2 regions of the Streptomyces sp. NPDC031554 genome follow, and region 1 is predicted to be linked to the other one. Evidence: riboswitches for the same ligand, from Rfam matches in the RefSeq annotation. Region 1 holds a riboswitch; the other holds the start of a gene.

Region 1 (11,337 bases):
GGGCCGCCGTGACCGCCTTCACCGCGGCCATGCCGTTGCGCTCGATGCAGGGGATCTGGACCAGTCCGCCCACAGGGTCGCAGGTGAGACCGAGGTTGTGCTCCATGCCGATCTCCGCGGCGTTCTCGACCTGCTCGGGGGAACCGCCGAGAACCTCCGCCAGCGCGCCCGCCGCCATGGAGCAGGCGGAACCCACCTCGCCCTGGCAGCCGACCTCGGCGCCGGAGATGGAGGCGTTCTCCTTGAAGAGCATGCCGATCGCCCCGGCGGCGAGGAGGAAGCGGACGACGCCCTCCTCGTCGGCGCCGGGGATGAAGTTGACGTAGTAGTGCAGGACGGCGGGGATGATGCCGGCCGCGCCGTTCGTGGGGGCGGTGACCACCCTGCCGCCCGCCGCGTTCTCCTCGTTCACCGCCATCGCGTACAGCGTGATCCACTCCATGGAGTGGGCCAGCGGGTCGCCGTCCGCCCGGAGCTGACGGGCCGTCGTGGCGGCACGGCGGCGCACCCGCAGACCGCCCGGCAGGATGCCCTCGCGGGACATGCCGCGGGCCACACAGGCCTGCATCACCCGCCAGATCTCCAGCAGGCCCTCGTGGATCTCCTCCTCGGTGCGCCAGGCCCGCTCGTTCTCCAGCATCAGCGAGGAGATCGACAGACCCGTCTCCCGCGTCAGGCGCAGCAGCTCGTCGCCCGTGCGGAAGGGGTACTTCAGGACCGTGTCGTCCAGCTTGATCCGGTCCGCGCCGACCGCGTCCTCGTCGACGACGAACCCGCCGCCCACCGAGTAGTACGTCTTCGACAGCAGCTCCGCGCCCGCGGAGTCGTACGCCCACAGCGTCATGCCGTTCGCGTGGTACGGCAGGGTCTCGCGGCGGTGCAGGACGAGGTCGTCGTCGAAGGAGAACGGGATCTCGTGCTCGCCGAGCAGCCGGATGCGGCCCGAGTCCCTGATCCGCTCCACCCGCGCGTCAGCCGTCTCCACGTCCACCGTGCGCGGCGAGTCGCCCTCCAGGCCGAGCAGGACGGCCTTGGGGGTGCCGTGACCGTGGCCGGTCGCGCCCAGGGAGCCGTACAGCTCCGTGCGCACGGAGGCGACGGAGGCCAGCAGCTCCTCGTTGCGCAGGCGCCGCGCGAACATGCGCGCCGCCCGCATCGGGCCGACCGTGTGGGAGCTGGACGGGCCGATGCCGATCGAGAACAGGTCGAAGACCGAGATGGCCACGGGGACTGACTCCTCAATAAGGGGTGGTGCAGAAGCTTTCCGGTGGGATGCCCCGCCCACTGACCAGTGTGCGGGACACCCCAGGGAAAACCGTAGAAAAGCGGGACCTACTTGTTCAGACCGGGGTAGAGCGGGTGCTTGTCGGCCAGGGCCACGACCCGTGCCTTCAGCGCCTCCACGTCGTGGGCCGGCTTGAGCGCCTGCGCGATCACGTCCGCGACCTCGGCGAAGTCCTCGGCCGTGAAACCGCGGGTGGCGAGGGCGGGCGTGCCGATACGCAGGCCCGAGGTGACCATCGGGGGCCGCGGGTCGTTCGGGACCGCGTTGCGGTTGACCGTGATGCCGACCTCGTGGAGGCGGTCCTCGGCCTGCTGCCCGTCCAGCTCCGACTCGCGCAGGTCGACCAGGATCAGGTGCACGTCGGTGCCGCCGGACAGGACGTTGATCCCGGCCTCCCGGGCGTCCGGCGCGGTCAGCCGCTCGGCGAGGATCCGCGCGCCCTCCACCGTACGGCGCTGGCGCTCCTTGAAGTCGTCCGAGGCCGCGACCTTGAAGGACACCGCCTTCGCCGCGATGACGTGCTCCAGGGGGCCGCCCTGGAAGCCCGGGAACACGGACGAGTTGAGCTTCTTCGCGAAGGCCTGCCGGGCGAGGATGATGCCGCCGCGCGGGCCGCCCAGCGTCTTGTGGGTCGTGGAGGTGACCACGTCCGCGTACGGCACCGGGTTCGGGTGCAGGCCCGCCGCGACCAGACCGGCGAAGTGCGCCATGTCCACCCACAGGTACGCCTCGACCTCGTCGGCGATCCGGCGGAACTCGGCGAAGTCCAGCTGCCGCGGGTACGCCGACCAGCCCGCGATGATCACCTTGGGGCGGTGCTCCTTGGCGAGCCGCTCGACCTCGGCCATGTCGACCAGGCCGGCCTCGTCCACGTGGTAGGCGACCACGTCGAACTGCTTGCCGGAGAAGTTCAGCCGCATCCCGTGGGTCAGGTGACCGCCGTGCGCCAGGTCCAGGCCCAGGATGGTGTCGCCGGGCTGGGCCAGCGCGAACAGGGCGGCCTGGTTGGCGGAGGCACCCGAGTGCGGCTGGACGTTGGCGTACTCGGCGCCGAACAGTTCCTTGACCCGGTCGATCGCGATCTGCTCGGTGACGTCGACGTGCTCGCAGCCGCCGTAGTAGCGGCGGCCGGGATAGCCCTCGGCGTACTTGTTGGTCAGGACCGAGCCCTGCGCCTCCATGACGGCCAGCGGAGCGAAGTTCTCCGAGGCGATCATCTCGAGCGTGGACTGCTGGCGGCGCAGCTCGCCGTCGACCGCCGCGGCGATCTCCGGGTCGAGCTCGTGCAGGGGCGTGTTCAGGACAGACATGCGTCTTTCGACCTCTCAGCCGGCGATGAAGGCGGTGTACTCGTCGGCGGAGAGCAGCTCGGCCGGCTCGTCCGTGACGCGTACCTTGAACAGCCAGCCGCCCTCGAAGGGCTCGGAGTTCACCAGCGACGGGTCGTCCACGACGTCCTGGTTGACCTCGGCGATCTCGCCGGTGACCGGCGCGTACAGCTCACTGACCGACTTGGTCGACTCCAGCTCGCCGCAGGACTCGCCCGCGGTCACCGCGGCACCGACCTCGGGGAGCTGGACGAAGACCACGTCGCCGAGCGCGTTGGCCGCGTGCTCGGTGATGCCGACCGTCGAGACGCCGTCCTCGGCGCCCGACAGCCACTCGTGCTCCTTGCTGTAGCGCAGCTGCTGGGGGTTGCTCATGGCCTGAATTCTCCTGTACGCGGGGGAGTGCTGATGAAGGGGGACTGCTGGGGACGCGCGTGAGCGGCGCACCTGTGCGCAGGGTCACGCGCGGGACCGGCCGCGGTCCGCCGCGGCGCGGTCCGAGCGCCAGTCTCTACTTCCGGCGCTTGTAGAACGGCAGCGCCACGACCTCGTACGGCTCGTGGCTGCCCCGGATGTCCACGCCGACACCCGGCGTGCCCGGTGCCGCGTGCGCGGCGTCGACGTAGGCCATCGCGACCGGCTTGCCCAGCGTGGGGGAGGGGGCGCCGGAGGTGACCTCGCCGACCACCTCGCCGCCCGCGACCACGGCGTACCCGGCGCGCGGGACGCGGCGGCCCTCGGCGACCAGGCCGACCAGGACCCGCGGCGGGTTCGTCCCGGCGCGCTCGGCGGCCGCGGCGAGCGCCGCGCGGCCCACGAAGTCACCGTCCTTGCCGAACTTCACGACTCGGCCGAGACCGGCGTCGAAGGGGGTCAGCGCGGTCGACAGCTCATGGCCGTACAGCGGCATGCCCGCCTCCAGGCGGAGCGTGTCGCGGCAGGACAGGCCGCAGGGGATCAGGCCGACGCCCTCGCCGGCCTTCGTCAGGGCCTGCCACAGCTCGACGGCGTGCTCCGGCTTCACGAACAGTTCGAAGCCGTCCTCGCCGGTGTAACCGGTGCGGGCGACGAGCGCGGGGACGCCGGCGACGGTGCCGGGCAGGCCGGCGTAGTACTTCAGGCCGTCGAGGTCGGCGTCGGTGAGCGACTTCAGGATGCCGGGGGACTCCGGTCCCTGGACGGCGAGCAGCGCGTAGGCGTCGCGGTCGTCGCGCACCTCGGCGTCGAAGCCGCCGGCGCGCGCGGTCAGCGCGTCCAGGACCACCTGGGCGTTGGAGGCGTTGGCGACGACCATGAACTCGGTGTCGGCGAGCCGGTACACGATGAGGTCGTCGAGGATGCCGCCGTCGGCGTCGCAGATCATGGTGTAGCGGGCCCGGCCCACGCCCACGGCCGCGAGGTCGCCGACCAGAGCGAAGTTCAGCAGGGCGCCCGCCTGCGGGCCGGTGACGGTGATCTCGCCCATGTGCGAGAGGTCGAAGAGGCCGGCCCGGGTCCGCACGGCGTGGTGCTCGTCGCGTTCGGAGCCGTAGCGCAGGGGCATGTCCCAGCCGGCGAAGTCGGTCATGGTCGCGCCCAGCGAACGGTGCAGGGCGTCGAGGGCGGTGTGGCGGAGCGGGGTGCTGCTCATCGGGCGTTCGTCTCCCAAGGCGATGGACTCCCTCCCGCGCGGGTGGAGCCGGGCGCGGGGGAGGAGAGGTCGTTCCTCCCCATCTGTCATCGGAACCTGAGAGGTTCGCCGTGACCGTCCGCGGACGGGTCGGTCACGGCTTGCACCTTGGGTGGAGCCGCCGGAGGGCGACCCGCTTTTCAGATGTGCCTCGCCCGCGCGGTAACGGGGCCTGAGAGATTCAAGGGAGGGACTTGCTCCTTCGGCGCCCCAGCGATGCTGTCGGTGGGGACTCTCCCGCGCGGATTCAAACGGCCGGTATGCAGTTGGCGCGGCCATCATCGCACGCCCCGGCCGATCGCGGCAGGCCGCATCTGTAACCGGCCTGTGGCGGTAAGCGCATGAAAACGCGAGGCGGACCGGATTACCTTCTCTTTACGCTCGACGGGGAGAAGACTTGTCTGACCCCAGGGGAGGACGAACACGGTGAACAGGACCACGGGACTCGGGACCGGCCCGGCGCTCGCACTGCCCGCGCAGCCGCGGGCCTCCGCCCCCGGGGCGGCCGGTGCGACCCCCGCGCCGGTCGTCCGCGACCTGCGCGACCGCGCCGGCCGCAGCCCGCACGGCCTGCTGTTCGCGTCCCGCGACCTGGTCGTGGTCACGGGACTGCCCGGCAGCGGCAAGTCGACGCTGATGAGGCGGGCCGTCGCGGGCGCGCGCATCGACTCCCAGGACACCCGCGACCGCTGGGACGCCCGCATGCCGCGCGCCCTGCCCTACGCCCTCTACCGCCCTCTCGTCCGCCTCGACCACTACGCCGGTCTGCGCCGCGCCCTGCGCACCGGCGAGGGCGTCGTCGTCCACGACTGCGGCACGCAGGCCTGGGTGCGCGCCTGGCTGGCCCGCGAGGCCCGCCGCCGCGGCGGCAGCCTGCACCTCGTGCTGCTCGACGTCACCGTGGACACCGCGCTGGAGGGCCAGCGCGAGCGCGGCCGGGGCGTCTCCCGGTACGCCTTCCGCCGCCACCGCCGGGCCGCCTCCCGCCTGCTGCGCGCGGCGGAGCGCGGCCGCCTCCCCCAGGGCTGCGGCTCGACGGTCCTCCTCGACCGCGCCGCGGCCGACACCCTCCGCCGCATCGCCTTCACGAGCTGACCGGGGCCGGACCGGGGCGGGGTTGCGGCCCTCGATCGCCGTGCGGGCCCGGGGGCTCCGCACCTGCGGCCGCCGGGGTGCCGGGGTGCCGTGCGCATCCGGGGCCCGCGAGCGCCGGGCCGCCGCGCGGGACCGGGGGTCCGGCCGGCGGGCGGCACCCGGGGCGGGGCTCAGCGGTCCGGTCCGCGGACCTTCGGCCGCCGAGCCGCGGCACGAGCCCGCCGCCCCGGTCGCCGGACCCGCCCCGCGGGGCGGCCACGCGGCCGCCGGGCCGTCCGCGGGTGCGGGGCCCCGCGGAGACCGAGCCGCCGCACAGGCGTCCCCGGTCGTCGGACCCGCCCCGCCGGACCCGCCCCGCGGGCCCGGCCACGCGGCCGCCGCACCGCCACCGTCCCCGGCCGCCGCCCCCGGCTCCGGGACGTCCGGTGGACGGTGGACGGTGGACGTCGGACGGCGCACGGCGGGGGCGCGGCCGGTACCCGATAGCCTTTCGAGCCACATCCAGTGGTTCCCAGCAGGCGGTAGGCAGATGGACTTCCCCCCGGCGGACTTCCCCGCGGACTTCCCGGCACAGGCGCACCCCCACCCGCACGGCGGGTGGCCCGGCAACGAGCTGGAGGAGGTGCTCTCCGCCTCCCTCGGCGTGCCCGGGGCCGGCGGCCGGATCGTGGAGGTGCTCGGCCGCAGCTTCCTGTGGGTGCCGCTGCCCGCCGGAGGCGGCCCGCACAGCGGCCCCCTGGACCTGCCCACCCTGGAGCTGGAGGGCCAGGCGTACGTGCCCGTGTTCAGCTCCGAGGAACAGTTCCGGCAGGTCGTCGGCGCGCACATGGCGTACACCGTCGCCCCGGCGGTCGAGTTCGCCCGCGGGCTGCCCCCGCAGGTCGGCATCCTGGTCAACCCGGACGGCACGGTCGGCATCCCGCTGCCCCCGGAGGCCGTCGCCGAGCTGTGCCGGGCCGGCCTCACCCCGCTGGACGGTCCCGCCGGCGGCGGCCGGGTCCGTCTCCACGAGCCCGACTGGCAGGACGACCCGGTGGACTTCCTGTCCGCGGCCTCCGCCGAGTTCGAGGCGACCGGCGTCGTCCTGACCGCCCGCCGCTGCCTCGCCGCGATCGAGACGGCCGACCCCGTGCTGTTCGTCGGCGTCGAGCTCTCCCCGTGGGAGGGCGATCAGCGGGCGCTGCCCCTGGAGGCCCTCGGCAGGGCGCTCGGCCGGGTCCAGGCGCCCTGGCCGGTCAACCTCGTCCTGCTCGACGTGACGGAGGACCCGGTGGCCCGGTGGCTGAAGGAGCACGTGCGGCCCTTCTACTCCCGGATCCACTGAACGCGTTCCGCACGGGGGCGTCCGCGCCGGCGGGCGGCGGTGCCGCGAGGGCCCGGTGGGCGCCCGCCGGGCCGGTCCCGCCGGCGGCGGACGAGCCGGTCCCTCGGGGGGACCCGTTGTCGGCGAAGACACCTAAGCTGGTCTCCCGAAAGCGGGGCAACTTATCGAAGGGGCGGTACAGGTGAGCGCCAGCAGCATCGCGGCCGGGCAGGTCGAGCACATGCTGCGCCAGGTGACCCCCGGGCGCTACGACGCCTACGAGGCACTCCTGCGCGCCCTCGCGACCCCGGGCACCGGCCAGGTGTGGATGCTGCTGTGGCACGGTCAGGCCGGTTCCCCCGACGCCCAGTACGGCACGATGGACGTCGAGGGCCACGGCTACGCCCCCTGCGTCACCTCCGCCCAGGAACTGTCCGCGAGCGGCTGGAACCGGTCGTACGAGGTGGTCGACGCGCTGGACGCGGCCCGCACCCTCTACCCCGACCACCACGGACTCTGGCTCAACCCGCACGCCCCCGGCGGCGGCGTCGGCATCCCCTGGCCCGACCTGCGGCGGATCGCCACCGGGCTGGACCGCCAGCCGGCCGGGCCGCTGCGGCTGTCCGAGCCGGCCATCGAGATCCCGCAGTTCTACGCCCTGCTCGCGCAGAACGCCCACCGCACCCCGGCCCTGCGCTCCCTGCGCCGCGCCTGGGTCCAGCCGGCCCTCGGCGCGCCCTACCTCGCCCTCGGGCTCGACGTGTACGACACCTCCCCGCCGGCCGTGGACGCGGTGCGGGCGATGATGCAGCAGTCCGTCGGCGCGGTGCCGGAGGGACTGCCGGTGTCCACGGTCGCCATGAGCGACGACTACGACCCGGTGGTCCTGTGGATGCGCGCCCACGTCCGCCCCTTCTACGACCGTGAGGCGCACGCCCCCGCGGCGCCGCCCGCGCAGCCCCCCGTGGGCGGTTACGGCTTCCCGCCGGCCGGCCGTCGCTGATGGGGTCCGCCGTCCGTCTCCGGGTGTCGGCCCGACGCGTCGGCTCAGTGAATCTTCGCGCGTAGATCGGTGCGGTAAGTCCGTTTATGGATGGTTATGCCATAACTCGTGGGCGTCCGCCCCCCGTTACCCACCGTCCGGATAACGGAATCCTCCTGAGAGCATCACGTTTACGCATCCATTCCCCTTCAACTCTGGCTACAGATCGCCAAAGCGTTGAAGACTCCCGCATCAGGGGTGCTTTCACCCCTGCGTACGACGGACTGATCACGCCGCTACAGCGGCAAGTGTGGGCCGGCTACCGCCGGTTGAGAGGGGTCCCTGCCAGATGACGGCACCATTGCACGAGCCGACCGCGGAAGCGGCCCCGAGCCCGGCCGAGGAAGCGGCGGTGGCCACCGCCGACGCGAAGGCCGTACAGGGCCGTTCCCTGGGTCGGATCGCCTGGGAGCGCCTGAAGCGGGACAAGCTCGCCCTGACCGGCGGCATCGTGGTGCTCCTCCTCGTCGTGGTCGCGCTGCTGGCCCCGGTGATCACCTCGATCCTGGGCCAGGACCCGAACGAGTACCACGAGAACCTCATCGACCCGCTGTTCGGCACCCCCACGGGCTCCCTGGGCGGCATCAGCGGCGAGCACCTGCTGGGCGTCGAGCCGGTCAACGGCCGCGACATCTTCGCCCGCATCCTCTACGGCGCCCGGATCTCCCTGCTGGTCGGCTTCCTGTCGGCCGTCGTCGCCGTGATCCTCGGCACCGTCCTGGGCATCCTCGCCGGCTTCTTCGGCGGCTGGGTCGACTCGGTCGTCAGCCGGGTCATGGACGGTCTGCTCGCCTTCCCCCAGCTGCTGTTCATCATCGCGCTGGTCTCCGTCATGCCGAGCGACCTGCTGGGCCTCACCGGCTCCAACGTGCGCGTCTTCGTGATGATCCTGGTCATCGGCTTCTTCGGCTGGCCCTACATCGGACGTGTGGTGCGCGGCCAGACCCTCTCCCTGCGAGAGCGCGAGTACGTGGAGGCCGCCCGATCGCTGGGCGCCGGACGGCTGTACATCCTGTTCAAGGAACTGCTGCCCAACCTCGTCGCCCCGATCGTCGTCTACACCACGATGATGATCCCCACCAACATCCTGACCGAGGCGGCGCTCAGCTTCCTGGGCGTGGGCGTCAAGCCGCCCACCGCCTCCTGGGGGCAGATGCTCTCGAGCGCGATCGACTACTACGAGTCCGACCCCATGTACATGGTGGTTCCGGGCGTGGCGATCTTCATCACCGTTCTCGCCTTCAACCTCTTCGGCGACGGCGTGCGGGACGCGCTGGACCCGAAGGCCTCTCGCTGAGCCGCACCTCAACTGTCCCGTGGCACTTACACGGGGTCTCTCATCTATCCGGAGGATCCGAGATCGTGACTACCCAACGCACCTCAGGGCGGCGGAAGCAGGCTATTGCCGCTGCTGCCGCGGTCGCCGCGCTGCTGACCACGGCGGCGTGCGGCGGCGGTTCGGACGACGGCGACAACGGTTCGAAGACCGGTGCCGCCGGCTTCGACGCCGCGAACAACAAGGTCGCCCAGGCGTCCGCCGCGAAGAAGGGCGGCACGCTGAAGTTCGGTGCCGCGCAGGACGCCGACTCGTGGGACACCACGCGTGGCTACTACGGCATGATGTGGAACTTCGCGCGCTACTACAGCCGCCAGCTCGTCACGAACAAGGCCGAGCCGGGTGCCGCGGGCGCCGAGATCACTCCGGACCTTGCCACCGAGACCGCCAAGGTCACGGACGACGGCAAGACCTACACGTACACCCTGCGTGACGGCATCACGTGGGAGGACGGCAAGCCGATCACGTCCAAGGACGTGAAGTACGGCATCGAGCGCGTGTGGGCGCAGGACGTCCTGTCCGGCGGTCCGACGTACCTGAAGGACGTGCTCGACCCCAAGGGCGAGTACAAGGGTCCCTACAAGGACACCTCCGCCGACAAGCTCGGTCTGAAGGCCATCGAGACGCCGGACGACAAGACCATCGTCTTCAAGCTCCCCGTGGCCAACTCGGACTTCGAGGAGATGCTGGCCCTGGTCTCGGCCTCGCCGGTCCGCCAGGACATGGACACCAAGGCCAAGTACGGCCTGAAGCCGTTCTCCTCGGGCCCGTACAAGTTCGCGTCCTACAGCCCGGGCAAGGACCTCAAGCTCGTCCGCAACACCAACTGGAAGCAGGCCTCGGACCCGGTCCGCAAGGCCTACCCGGACGAGATCACCATCAAGTTCTTCTCGGACGCCAACCAGCTCGACCAGCGTCTGCTGAGCGGTGACCTGGACCTGGACCTGAATCAGACCGGCATGTCGCCGCAGGGCCGCACCACCGCCCTGAAGCAGCACAAGGCCAACCTGGACAACCCGGTCTCCGGCTACGTGCGTTACGCGGTCTTCCCGCAGAGCGTCGCGCCGTTCGACAAGCTCGAGTGCCGCAAGGCCGTCATCCTGGGCGCCGACCACGTGTCGCTCCAGACCGCGCGTGGCGGCCCGATCGCCGGTGGCGACATCGGTACCAACATGCTGCCGCCGTCCGTCCCGGGCGCCGAGGGCCAGAAGTACGACCCGTACAAGCTCGCCGGTGACAACAAGAGCGGCAACGTCGCCGAGGCCAAGGCGGCCCTGAAGGCCTGCGGTCAGCCGAACGGCTTCAAGACCACCATCGCGGTCCGCAACAACAAGCCGGTCGAGGTGGCCACGGCCCAGTCCCTGCAGGCCTCGCTGAAGAAGATCGGCATCACCGCCGAGATCGACCAGTACGACGGCTCGCAGACCGCCGGCATCATCGGCAGCCCCTCGAACGTGAAGAAGAAGGGCTACGGCATCATCATCATGGGCTGGGGCCCGGACTTCCCGTCCGTGCAGGGCTTCGGTCTGCCGCTGTGGAACAGCAAGTACATCGCGGAGAGCGGTAACAACAACTACGCGCTCATCAAGGACAAGGCCATCGACGGCCTGTTCGCCCAGTACGTCACCACCCTGGACGACGCCGGCAAGACCAAGATCGCCACGGAGATCAACCACAAGGTGATGGAGGGCGCGTACTACCTGCCCTTCGTCTTCGAGAAGTTCATCAACTGGCGCTCGGACAACCTGGCGAACGTCTACACCACCGACGGTTACAGCGGTCAGTACGACTTCGTGAACCTCGGCCTGAAGAACCCGAAGAAGTAGTCCCGGCACACCCGCCGAACGGCACGAAAGGCAGGTGAAGGCCGGCGCAGCGTGAGCGCGGGCCACCGGACGACCTCCGGTGGCCCGCGGTCCGCGGCGGGCCGAGAGCTGTGCTCGCTTACCTCATCAGGCGGTTGTTCGCCGCCGCAGTGATGCTTGTGGTCATCGTCATGGTGGTCTTCGGCATCTTCTTCCTCATCCCCAAGTGGGCCGGCGTCGACATCGCCTTGAGCTTCGTGGGCAAGCAGGCCGACCCGGCCGCGGTCGAGGGTGTGCGCGAGAAACTGGGTCTGGGCGACCCGATCTACGCCCAGGTCTGGGAGTTCTTCAAGGGGATCTTCGCCGGACGCACCTACACCGGCGGCGGCGACTCGATCAACTGCGCCGCGCCGTGCTTCGGCTACTCCTTCCGCAGTGAGCAGGCCGTCTGGCCGGTGCTGACCGACCGCTTCC
Region 2 (11,337 bases), on a different contig from region 1:
GAGGGTTTTCCCCTATGTCGGCCCTGGTGTGTACGAGGTGCGGTAACCGCAACGCGGAGAACAGCCGCTTCTGTTCGAACTGCGGCGCGCCGCTGAGGCCGGGCCTGACGCCCGAGCGCCCGTCGGAGACGACGTCCACCATTTCCATCTCCGGTCTCGAGGCCTACGACTCCGAGGCCACCGGACAGACGCAGTTGCCGGCGCTCTCGCCCGAGGCCCAGGCCGCGGTCGACGCGCTGCCGCTGGGTTCCGCCCTGCTGGTCGTGCGGCGTGGCCCCAACTCGGGCAGCCGCTTCCTGCTGGACGGTGACCTGACGACGGCCGGGCGGCACCCGCAGAGCGACATCTTCCTGGACGACGTGACGGTCTCGCGCCGCCACGTGGAGTTCCGGCGTCGCCAGGACGGCTCGTTCGCGGTGGCCGACGTCGGCAGCCTGAACGGTACGTACGTCAACCGGGAGCGGATCGACGAGGTCCCGCTGTCGAACGGCGACGAGGTGCAGATCGGCAAGTACCGGCTGGTCTTCTACGCGAGCCAGCGAGGCTACTGACCCGCCCCCGGACCCGGTCCGGGGGAACCCCCAGGGAAGGCCCATGCTGCGAACACCGAGGGGCGGTACCGAACCCGGCGCCGCCGCAGTGGACGGTGGTGCGATGAGCATCGGCACGGTGCTGAACGTGCTGCGCGACGAGTTCCCCGAAGTCACCATCTCCAAGATCCGCTTCCTGGAGTCGGAGGGGCTCGTCGAGCCGCAGCGGACCCCGTCGGGGTACCGCAAGTTCAGTGTGGGGGACGTCGAGCGCCTCGGCCATGTCCTCAGGATGCAGCGGGACCACTATCTGCCGCTCAAGGTGATCCGGGAACATCTGGACGCCATGGAGCGTGGTGAGGCGGCACCGCTGCCGACGGTGGGCCGGCAGCGGGACGGGGAGGCGGTGCCGGAGCGGTCCGACGCGCCCACCGCCGCCCGGATCGGGCGGTCGGAGCTGCTGGCGGCCGCCGGGATCGACGAGCGCGAACTCCAGGAGTGGGAGGCCTACGGGCTCGTCGCGCCCTTGGAGGACGGGGTCTACGACGCCGAGGTGGTCACGGTGGCCGCGCTCGTCTCCGAGCTGGGGCGGTTCGGGATCGAACCCCGGCACCTGCGGGTGATGAAGGCCGCGGCCGATCGTGAGGCGGGGCTCGTGGACCAGGTGGTCGCACCGCTCCGGCGCCACCGCAATCCGCAGACGAGGGCGCATGCGGAGGCCCGCACGAAGGAGCTGGCGGGGCTCACGGTCAGGCTGCACGCGGCATTGGTGCAGACCGCGCTCGGGGTGCGCCTGCCCTGAGGGGAGACGGTCCGGGCCGCCCGGATCGGTCACCCGTTCCCGGCCCGACTACCCAAACGTCCCGAGCACGGCCTAGGGTTGCTGTGTGAACGAGCTCGATGTCGTAGGTGTCCGGGTCGAGATGCCCTCCAACCAACCGATCGTCCTGCTGCGTGAAGTGGGAGGCGACCGTTACCTCCCCATCTGGATCGGGCCGGGTGAGGCGACGGCGATCGCCTTCGCCCAGCAAGGCATGGCTCCGGCGCGGCCGCTGACCCACGACCTGTTCAAGGACGTGCTGGAGGCGGTGGGCCAGGAGCTCAGCGAGGTACGCATCACGGACCTGCGTGAAGGCGTCTTCTACGCCGAGCTGGTCTTCGCCAGCGGGGTGGAGGTGAGCGCGCGGCCGTCCGACGCCATAGCGCTGGCCCTGCGCACCGGGACGCCGATCTACGGCAGCGACACGGTCCTCGACGACGCGGGGATCGCCATCCCGGACGAGCAGGAGGACGAGGTCGAGAAGTTCCGCGAGTTCCTCGACCAGATCTCCCCCGAGGACTTCGGCAGCAGCAATCAGTAGCCGTCGGCAGACATGGACTGTCGGGTGGGCGCAAAGGCTTCGGCCGCGGCGATTGCCGTCGGACCGTGAGAGCGTCCTGCGGCTTCCGCTCAGCGCATTCGGCTAGCCTTTCCCCGCGGTGGAGTACGGGAAACCACTCCTGGGGTGATTATCACTCGGCGTGCCGAGTGTGGCGATCGTTGACGCACCCCCGGTGACTGCCTACCGTCGAGAAGGCAGGTCAAGGACGGAGGTCGGCGTGAGAAGCAGCGGCGACGGTACGGTGGGGGGTGCCCCCGGACTCGGTGTCGGGGGGAGCGGTCCGTACCCTCCCTCGAGCTCTCGGCTCCGCCCGGGCGGGGGCCACCCCCATCACGGAGGCGCGGCCGATCACGCTCCGCAGCGGCCGGCGGCCGTACCGAGCAGCGGAGGGGCGGCGTCCATGGCGTCCGAGGAGATCGGCTACCGGGGCCCGACGGCCTGTGCGGCCGCCGGCATCACCTATCGGCAGCTGGACTACTGGGCGCGCACGGGGCTGGTCGAGCCGAGCGTGCGGCCCGCCCACGGGTCCGGCACGCAGCGCCTGTACAGCTTCCGGGACGTGGTGGTCCTGAAGATCGTCAAGCGTTTCCTCGACACCGGGGTCTCGCTCCAGAACATCCGCACCGCCGTCCAGCACCTGCGTGAGCGCGGCTTCAGCGACCTCGAGCGGATGACGCTGATGAGCGACGGCGCCACGGTCTACGAGTGCACCTCCCCGGACGAGGTCCACGCGCTGCTCCAGGGCGGGCAGGGCATCTTCGGGATCGCCGTCGGGGTGGTGTGGCGGGATGTCGAGAGCGCGCTGTCCCAGCTGCACGGAGAGCGTGTCGACACCGGGGAGACACTCGTCGGGCCCAACCCGGCGGACGAGCTGGCCCGCCGGCGCAACCGGGCGGTCTGACGGCCCCGGCGGCCGTACGGCCTCGTTGTCAGTGGCGTGGTGCAGCATCGGAGATGTGAGAAACGCGCCCACCGTCCTGCATCTCGACATGGACGCCTTCTTCGCCCAGGCGGAGCAGGCGTCCAAGCCGAGTCTGCGCGGGAAGGCGGTGGTCGTGGGGGGTCTCGGACCGCGAGGAGTGGTGGCGACCGCCTCGTACGAGGCGCGGGTCTTCGGCGTGCACTCGGCGATGCCCATGGCGCAGGCCCGCCGGCTCGCCCCGAACGCCGCCTACCTGGTGCCGCGGGGCGCCTTCTACCGCCGGATCAGCGACCAGGTCATGGCGCTGCTGCGGGCCCTGTCGCCGTTGGTGGAGCCGCTCAGCCTGGACGAGGCGTTCGTGGATCTGGAGGCCGGCGAGGCGGCCTGGGACAGCGAGTCGGCGCGGCTGGCCGGGGTGCGGCTGCGCGCCGACATCCGGGCGGTCACCGGGCTCACCGGTTCGGTGGGGCTGGCCGCCTCGAAGATGCTCGCCAAGATCGCCTCCGAGCAGGCCAAGCCGGACGGCCTGGTGCTGATCGAGCCGGGCACCGAGCGGTCCCTGCTCGCGCCGATGCCGGTGCGGACGCTGCCGGGGGTCGGTCCGGCGACCGGCGACCATCTCAGGCGGGCCGGGATCACCACGGTCGGGGAGATGGCCGAGGCGGGGGAGGACGAGCTGGTACGGCTGCTGGGCAAGGCGCACGGGCACGCGCTGTACGCCATGGCGCTGGCCCGGGACGACCGGCCCGTGGTGGCCGAACGGGAGACCAAGTCCGTGTCGGTGGAGGACACCTACGACGTCGACATCCACGACCGGGTGCGGGTGGGCCTCGAGGTGCAGCGGCTCGCCGACCGGTGTGTGCGGCGGCTGCGGGGGGCCGGCCTGTCGGGGCGGACCATCGTGCTGAAGGTGCGGCGGTACGACTTCTCCACGCTCACCCGGTCGGAGACCCTGCGGGGGCCCACGGACGATCCGGCGGTGGTGCGGGAGGCGGCGGCGCGGCTGCTGGAGGCGGTCGACACGACGGGCGGTGTGCGGCTGCTCGGGGTGGGGGTCAGCGGGCTGGCCGACTTCACGCAGGAGGACCTGTTCGCGCAGGCGGCCGAGGTGCGGGCGGCGGACGTGCGGGCCGCGGGCCCCGAGGACGAGGCGTCCGAGGAGCCCGCGGTGGCCGAGGCGGTGCCCGTGGAGCACCGGTGGCGGCCGGGGCTCGACGTGCGGCACGCCCGGCTCGGCCACGGGTGGGTGCAGGGCAGCGGGCTGGGGCGGGTGACCGTGCGGTTCGAGACGCCCGGGTCGGAGGTGGGCCGGGTGCGGACGTTCCGCATCGACGACCCCCAGCTGGAACCGGCGGAGCCGCTGCCGCTGGTGCGGCGAGGACCGGACGGGGCACCGGCCGTGGACGAGGCCGCTCACGTGCCGACGGCGGGGCCGCAGCCGGGGACCGGCCGGTGACGGGATCGAGCGAGGCGGTGTGCGGTGGCGGACGGGGAGCGACGGACGGACCCCGCGGGGCTCCCGGCGGAGCGACGTGACGAGGCGCGTTCGGTGGTCCGGTGGGTCACCGCATGGGCCGCGGGACGCGAGGACGTCGTCGGGGTGCTGCTCGTGGGGTCCTGGGCGCGGGGTGCCGGACGAGCCGGCTCGGACGTCGATCTCGTCGTGCTGACGGCCGAACCGGGCCGGTACGCCGCCGAGGACACCCGGGTGCGCGAGCCGGCCCTGGGCGACGTGGTCCGCAACCGGACCCGAGGGCCCCTCACCGCATGGTGGTGTGTCACCGCCTGCGGTCTGGAGGTCGAGGCCGGCATCGGCCCCGCCGACCGGGCGCGTACCGATCCCGTCGACGCGGGCACGCGACGCGTCGTCACCGACGGGGCGCGACCGCTCCACGACCCGTGGGGACTCCTGGGGGCACTGGTCCGGGCGTGCGGCCGGTCCGCTCAGGTCTCCTCCGAGCCCGCCAGCCTGCCGAAGTCCCGGTCCGGGAGGGGCGGCGGGGCGGCCACGTCGAGGCCGTAGTGGTGATAGAGCTGGAGTTCCTGGTCGGGGGAGAGGTGACGGCCCACACCGAAGTCGGGGGCGTCCTTGATCAGGGCGCGGTCGAAGGGGACGTGCAGGGTGCCCTCGACCAGTTCGCTGGGTTCCAGGGGGACGAAGGCGTCCCGGCTGAACAGACCGGTGCGTATGGCCGCCCACTCCGGCACGCCGGTCGCGTCGTCGAGGTAGATCTCGTCGATGGTGCCGATCTTGGTGCCGTTCCGGTCGAACGCCTTGCGGCCGATCAGGTTGCGCGGATCGATGTCGGTCTGCACGGAACCCCTCCACGTGGTCGCAAACTCATCCCTCAGCACTACGAAAGAGCACATCGGCGGTCGCGGCCACTCGGAAGGAGGCCTCGTTGACCCCGCTGGTAGTCTGGCCGTGGCCGCTGACCCCGTGCGGGAGAGTCCTCCGGAGACCACCGGAGGCGCCGAAGGAGCAAATCCTCCCCGGAATCTCTCAGGCCCACGTACCGCACGGACGAGGTCACTCTGGAAAGCAGGGCGGGTGCCGACGGCGTCGACGGCTTCCGCCCTCACCGACGGTGAAAGCCGGGTGCCCTCGGGCGTCCGGTGAAGCTCTCAGGTTGAGATGACAGAGGGGGAGGCCGTCCGGGTACCCGCCAGTGGTGCCCCTCGAAGGTCGTGTGACCAGGAGGCCTCCGCAATGACCGCCCATCGCATTCCGCTCTCCGACCTCGAACAGGGAATCCCCTTCGAGCAGCGTCACATCGGACCCGACCAGGAGGCGCGGGCCAAGATGCTCGCGCAGGTCGGTTACGGCTCCCTGGACGAGCTGACCGCCGCCGCGGTCCCCGACGTGATCAAGAACGCCGACGCGCTGGACCTGCCGGGTGCGCGCACCGAGGCCGAGGTGCTGGCCGAGCTGCGTTCGCTGGCCGACCGCAACCAGGTCATGGACTCCATGATCGGGCTCGGCTACTACGGCACCTTCACCCCGCCGGTCATCCTGCGCAACGTCATGGAGAACCCGGCCTGGTACACGGCCTACACGCCGTACCAGCCGGAGATCTCGCAGGGCCGGCTCGAGGCGCTGCTGAACTTCCAGACGACGGTCGCCGACCTGACCGGGCTGCCCACCTCCGGCGCCTCGCTGCTCGACGAGGGCACGGCCGCGGCCGAGGCGATGGCGCTGTCCCGGCGGATGGGGAAGAACAAGAAGGGCCTCTTCCTGATCGACGCGGACGCGCTGCCGCAGACCATCGCCGTGATCGAGACGCGTGCCGAGCCGACCGGTGTCGAGGTCGTCGTCGCCGACCTGAGCGAGGGCATCCCGGCCGACATCGCCGCGCGGGAGATCAACGGCGTGCTGGTCCAGTACCCGGGGGCCTCCGGTGCCGTGCGCGACCTCAAGCCGGTCATCGACCAGGCGCACGAGCTGGGGGCGCTCGTCACCGTCGCCGCCGATCTGCTCGCGCTGACGCTGCTGACCTCGCCCGGTGAGCTGGGCGCGGACATCGCCGTCGGCACGACGCAGCGGTTCGGGGTGCCGATGGGCTTCGGCGGGCCGCACGCCGGTTACATGGCCGTCCACGAGAAGTTCGCGCGCAGCCTGCCCGGACGGCTGGTCGGCGTGTCCGTCGACGTGGACGGCAACCGGGCGTACCGGCTGGCGCTGCAGACCCGTGAGCAGCACATCCGCCGGGAGAAGGCGACCAGCAACATCTGCACGGCGCAGGTCCTGCTCGCCGTCATGGCCGGCATGTACGCCGTGTACCACGGTCCCGAGGGCCTGCGGGCGATCGCGCGGCGCACCCACCGCTACGCCTCGCTCCTGGCCGCCGGGCTCACCGCGGGCGGCGTCGAGGTCGTGCACGGTTCCTACTTCGACACGCTGACCGTGCGGGTGCCCGCGAAGGCCGCCGAAGCCGTCGCCGCCGCCCGGGACAACGGCGTCAACCTCCACCTCGTCGACGCCGACCACGTGGCGGTCTCCTGCGACGAGACCACCGGGCGGGCGCAGATCGACGCCGTGTGGCGGGCCTTCGGGGTCGAGGGCGACATCGAGGCCCTCGACGCGGCCGCGCAGGACGCCCTCCCCGACGGGCTGCTGCGCCGCGACGAGATCCTCGCCCACCCCGTCTTCCACCAGTACCGCTCCGAGACCGCGATGCTGCGCTACCTGCGCAGGCTGGCCGACCGCGACTACGCGCTGGACCGGGGCATGATCCCGCTGGGGTCCTGCACGATGAAGCTCAACGCGACCACCGAGATGGAGCCGGTCACCTGGCCCGAGTTCGGGCAGCTGCACCCCTTCGCGCCCGCCGGGCAGGCGCGGGGCTACCTCACGCTCATCCACGAGCTGGAGGAGCGGCTCGCCGAGGTCACCGGGTACGACAAGGTGTCCCTCCAGCCGAACGCCGGGTCGCAGGGCGAGTTCGCCGGACTGCTCGCCGTGCGCGGGTACCACCGCGCCAACGGGGACGAGCAGCGGACCGTGTGCCTGATCCCGTCGTCGGCGCACGGCACGAACGCCGCGAGCGCCGTGATGGCCGGGATGAGGGTCGTCGTCGTGAACACCGCCGAGGACGGCGAGATCGACGTCGAGGACCTGCGGGCGAAGATCGACAAGCACCGCGACGAGCTGGCGGTCCTGATGATCACCTACCCGTCGACGCACGGGGTGTTCGAGGAGCACGTCGCCGACATCTGCGCGCAGGTGCACGAGGCCGGCGGTCAGGTGTACGTGGACGGTGCCAACCTCAACGCGCTGGTGGGGCTCGCCAGGCCCGGGCACTTCGGCGGCGACGTCTCGCACCTGAACCTGCACAAGACGTTCTGCATCCCGCACGGCGGCGGCGGTCCGGGCGTCGGCCCCGTGGCCGTGCGGTCGCACCTGGCGCCGTACCTGCCCAACCACCCGCTCCAGCCCGAGGCCGGGCCCGCGACGGGGGTGGGGCCCGTCTCGGCCGCGCCGTGGGGCTCCGCGGGGATCCTGCCGATCTCGTGGGCCTACGTGCGGCTCATGGGCGGGGAAGGGCTGAAGCGGGCCACGCAGGTGGCCGTGCTGTCCGCCAACTACGTCGCCAAGCGGCTCGAACCGCACTACCCGGTGCTCTACACCGGTCCCGGCGGACTGGTGGCGCACGAGTGCATCATCGACCTGCGTCCGCTGACGAAGGCGACCGGTGTCAGCGTGGACGACGTGGCCAAGCGGCTCATCGACTACGGCTTCCACGCGCCGACGATGTCGTTCCCCGTGGCCGGCACGCTGATGATCGAGCCGACCGAGTCGGAGGACCTGGCGGAGCTGGACCGGTTCTGCGAGGCGATGATCGCGATCCGCGCGGAGATCGAGAAGGTCGGGTCCGGTGAGTGGCCGGCCGAGGACAACCCGCTGCGGGGCGCCCCGCACACGGCGGCCGCGCTGGGCGGCGAGTGGGACCACGCCTACACGCGCGAGGAGGCCGTCTTCCCGGCCGGGGTGTCCGCCGCGGACAAGTACTGGCCGCCGGTGCGCCGGATCGACCAGGCCTTCGGCGACCGCAACCTGGTCTGCTCGTGCCCGCCGCTGGACGCGTACCAGGACTGATCCGGCAGTCGCCGTCGAGGCCCCCGTCCGTGCAGGGCGGGGGCCTCGACGTGCCCGGGACGGTTCAGGCCGGGTAGGCGTGCGTCTGGATCGCCTTGACCGTGGCCCACACGGTGGCGCCGGGACGCAGGTCGAGTTCCGCGGCGGCGACCGTGGTGAGGTCGGCGGCCAGGGGGAGTTCACCGGTGAGGTCGGCGCGGATCTGGTCGCCGTGGGTCTCCAGGCCCGCGACCTCGCAGCGCCAGAGGTTGCGGGCACTGGACCCGGTGGGGCGGTCGCGGTGGAGGGTGACCGCGCCGGGCGGGAACGCGACGAAGACCGGCCCGGTGAGCACCTCCGTGGTGGTGAGCGCGGGACCCGTCTCGAGGCGCACGGTGTGGCCGTCGGCCCGGCCGCGGTAGAGGTTCAGGCCGACGAGCCGGGCGATGTAGTCCGTGCGCGGGTGGCGGGCGATGTCGGAGGGGACGCCTTCCTGGACGACCGTGCCGTTCTCGACGACGACCAGGCGGTCCGCGAGGACCATGGCGTCGAGCGGGTCGTGCGTGACGAGGACGGCGACCGCCTCGAAGTCGGCGAGATGACGGCGGAGCCGGGCGCGCACCTCCAGGCGGGTGCGGGCGTCCAGGGCGGCGAGGGGCTCGTCGAGCAGCAGCAGCCGGGGACGGGTGGCGAGGGCGCGCGCCAGGGCGACCCGCTGGGCCTGGCCCCCGGAGAGCCGGCGGGGTCTGGTGCCTGCGTGCTCGGCGAGGCCCATCCGCTCCAGCCACCGTGCCGCCAGGGCACGCGCCTCGGCCTTGCTCGCGCCGTGGCAGCGCGGACCGAACGCCACGTTGTCCAGGGCGCTCAGATGGGGGAACAGCAGGTAGTCCTGGAAGACCACGCCGACCGGGCGGGCCTCCGGCGGCGTACGGTCCAGCACGCGGCCGTCCAGGCGGAGCCGGCCGCCGGTGAGCGGGACGAGGCCGGCGAGGGCGCGCAGGGCCGTCGTCTTCCCGGCGCCGTTCGGGCCGAGCAGGGCGACGACGTCGCCGGGGGCGGCGCTCAGCGCGATGTCGAGCCGGAAGCCGCCCCGGTCGACGACGAGACGGGCGTCGAGACCCTCGGCGGCGCCCGTGCCCGTCCTCGTGCTGCTGCCGTGGTCGCGGGTGTCCGGCGTGGAGCGGGACGGGACGGTGTCCGCCGGGGGGCCGGAGGCGTCCTTCGGGTGGCCGTCGGACGCGTGGTCGGGGGTGCTCATGAGGCGGTCATCCAGCGGTCGCGCAGACCCGCCAGTACGGCGACGGAGACGGCCAGCAGCACGAGGCTGAGGGCGATGGCGGCCTCCGGGTCGTTCTGCAGGGCGAGGTAGACGGCGAGCGGCATGGTCTGGGTGCGGCCGGGGAAGTTGCCCGCGAAGGTGATCGTCGCGCCGAACTCGCCCAGCGCGCGTGCCCAGGCCAGCACGGCGCCCGCCGCGATGCCCGGCGCGATCAGGGGCAGCGTGACCCGGCGGAACGCGGTGAAGCGGGAGGCGCCCAGGGTGGCGGCCGCCTCCTCGTAGCGGGGGTCGGCGGCGCGCAGCGTGCCCTCGACGCTGATGACGAGGAACGGCATCGCCACGAACGTCTCCGCGAGCACCACGCCGGTGGTGGTGAACGGCAGGGTGATGCCGAACCAGGCGTCCAGCCACTGTCCGACCACGCCGTTGCGGCCCAGGGCGAGCAGCAGGGCCACCCCGCCCACGACCGGCGGCAGCACCAGCGGGAGCGTCACCAGGGCGCGCACCAGACCGCGGCCGGGGAAGTCGGTGCGGGCCAGCAGCCAGGCCAGCGGTACGCCGACGACGAGGCTCAGGGTGGTCGCCGACGTGGCGCAGACCAGGGACAGCCGCAGGGCCTGCCACACCTCGGGGCTGGTCAGCTGCCCGGGCAGGCTGTGCCAGGGCGCCCGGACCAGCAGGGCGACCAGGGGCAGCAGCAGGAAGGCCAGGCCCAGGAGGGCGGGCAGCAGCAGGGCGAAGGGGACGCCGGTGCGGATCCGGCCGGGCCGCCGGTCGCCCTCGTGGTGGTCAGAGGCGTGGGGCGTCACGGCTTCAGGAACCCGGCCCCGGTCAGCGCCCTCCGGCCCTCCGCGGAGCGCACGAGGGCGACGAAGGCCTCGGCGGCCGCGGCGTTCCGGGAGCCCTTGAGCACGGTGATGGGGTAGTCGTTGACGGCGTCGGCCGACTCGGGGAAGTCCACGCCCTTCACCTTGTCACCCGCCGCCCGCACATCGGTCCGGTACACCACCGCGGCGTCGGCCTCCTTCAGCTCCACCTTGGTCAGGGCGCTCTTGACGTCCTGTTCGTAGGAGACCGGGGTGAGGTCGAGGCCGGCGGCGTCGAGGACCTTGCGGGCGGCGGCGCCGCACGGGACGGTCTCGTCGCACAGGACGACCTTGAGGCCGGACTTCGTGAGGTCCTTCAGGGTGGTGATCTTGTCGGGGTCGCCCGGCAGGGTGGCGATCTCCAGCTGGTTGCGGGCGAAGGTGACGGGGGCGGAGGCGTTGTCCCCGGCGTCCGTCACGATCGCCATGGTCTTGGTGCTGGCGGCGGCGAACACGTCGGCCGGGGCGCCGCCGGTGATGCTCGCGGCCAGGGTGTCGCTGCCGCCGAAGCTGAGGGCGACGTCGATGCCGGGGTGCGTCTTCTCGAACTCCTCGCCCAGGGCCGTGAAGCTCTCCTGGAGGGAGGCCGCCGCGAAGACGGTCACCGTGCCGGACAGCCTCGCCGGGCCCGACGCGGAGGAGCCGGCCCCGGAGGAGGTGTCGTCCGAGGAGGAGCAGGCGCTCAGCACCAGCAGCGCGGCGGCCCCGGCGCCCGTCAGGCGCAGCGTGCGGCGGGCCCGGCGGGCGGTTCGGGTCGTCACGGTGCGCTCCTCGGTGTCGTCG

Evidence for each region. A riboswitch is a leader RNA that binds a small molecule or an ion and turns the genes downstream of it on or off. The one in region 1 is predicted to bind glycine.
Region 2: linked by a shared signal. The riboswitch ahead of gcvP (aminomethyl-transferring glycine dehydrogenase) and the one ahead of gcvT (glycine cleavage system aminomethyltransferase GcvT) in region 1 are both predicted to bind glycine.

Annotation. Positions count from the first base shown of each region.
Region 1 is NZ_JBVIKX010000001.1:301,227-312,563, reverse strand. It holds gene ACZ5FU_RS01325 (L-serine ammonia-lyase) at 1-1,225, opposite strand, end outside; gene glyA (serine hydroxymethyltransferase) at 1,333-2,595, opposite strand; gene gcvH (glycine cleavage system protein GcvH) at 2,611-2,988, opposite strand; gene gcvT (glycine cleavage system aminomethyltransferase GcvT) at 3,125-4,243, opposite strand; glycine riboswitch at 4,317-4,432, opposite strand; glycine riboswitch at 4,433-4,532, opposite strand; gene ACZ5FU_RS01305 (AAA family ATPase) at 4,709-5,377, shown strand; gene ACZ5FU_RS01300 (enhanced serine sensitivity protein SseB) at 5,907-6,701, shown strand; gene ACZ5FU_RS01295 (enhanced serine sensitivity protein SseB C-terminal domain-containing protein) at 6,883-7,683, shown strand; gene ACZ5FU_RS01290 (ABC transporter permease) at 8,012-9,019, shown strand; gene ACZ5FU_RS01285 (ABC transporter substrate-binding protein) at 9,085-10,884, shown strand; gene ACZ5FU_RS01280 (ABC transporter permease) at 10,995-11,337, shown strand, end outside.
Region 2 is NZ_JBVIKX010000013.1:6,128-17,464, forward strand. It holds gene ACZ5FU_RS28330 (FHA domain-containing protein) at 1-551, shown strand, start outside; gene ftsR (transcriptional regulator FtsR) at 595-1,332, shown strand; gene ACZ5FU_RS28340 (bifunctional nuclease family protein) at 1,418-1,891, shown strand; gene ACZ5FU_RS28345 (MerR family transcriptional regulator) at 2,130-2,813, shown strand; gene ACZ5FU_RS28350 (DNA polymerase IV) at 2,869-4,290, shown strand; gene ACZ5FU_RS28355 (nucleotidyltransferase domain-containing protein) at 4,384-4,857, shown strand; gene ACZ5FU_RS28360 (PRC-barrel domain-containing protein) at 4,779-5,150, opposite strand; glycine riboswitch at 5,268-5,363, shown strand; gene gcvP (aminomethyl-transferring glycine dehydrogenase) at 5,545-8,430, shown strand; gene ACZ5FU_RS28370 (ABC transporter ATP-binding protein) at 8,495-9,667, opposite strand; gene ACZ5FU_RS28375 (ABC transporter permease) at 9,664-10,497, opposite strand; gene modA (molybdate ABC transporter substrate-binding protein) at 10,494-11,337, opposite strand, start outside.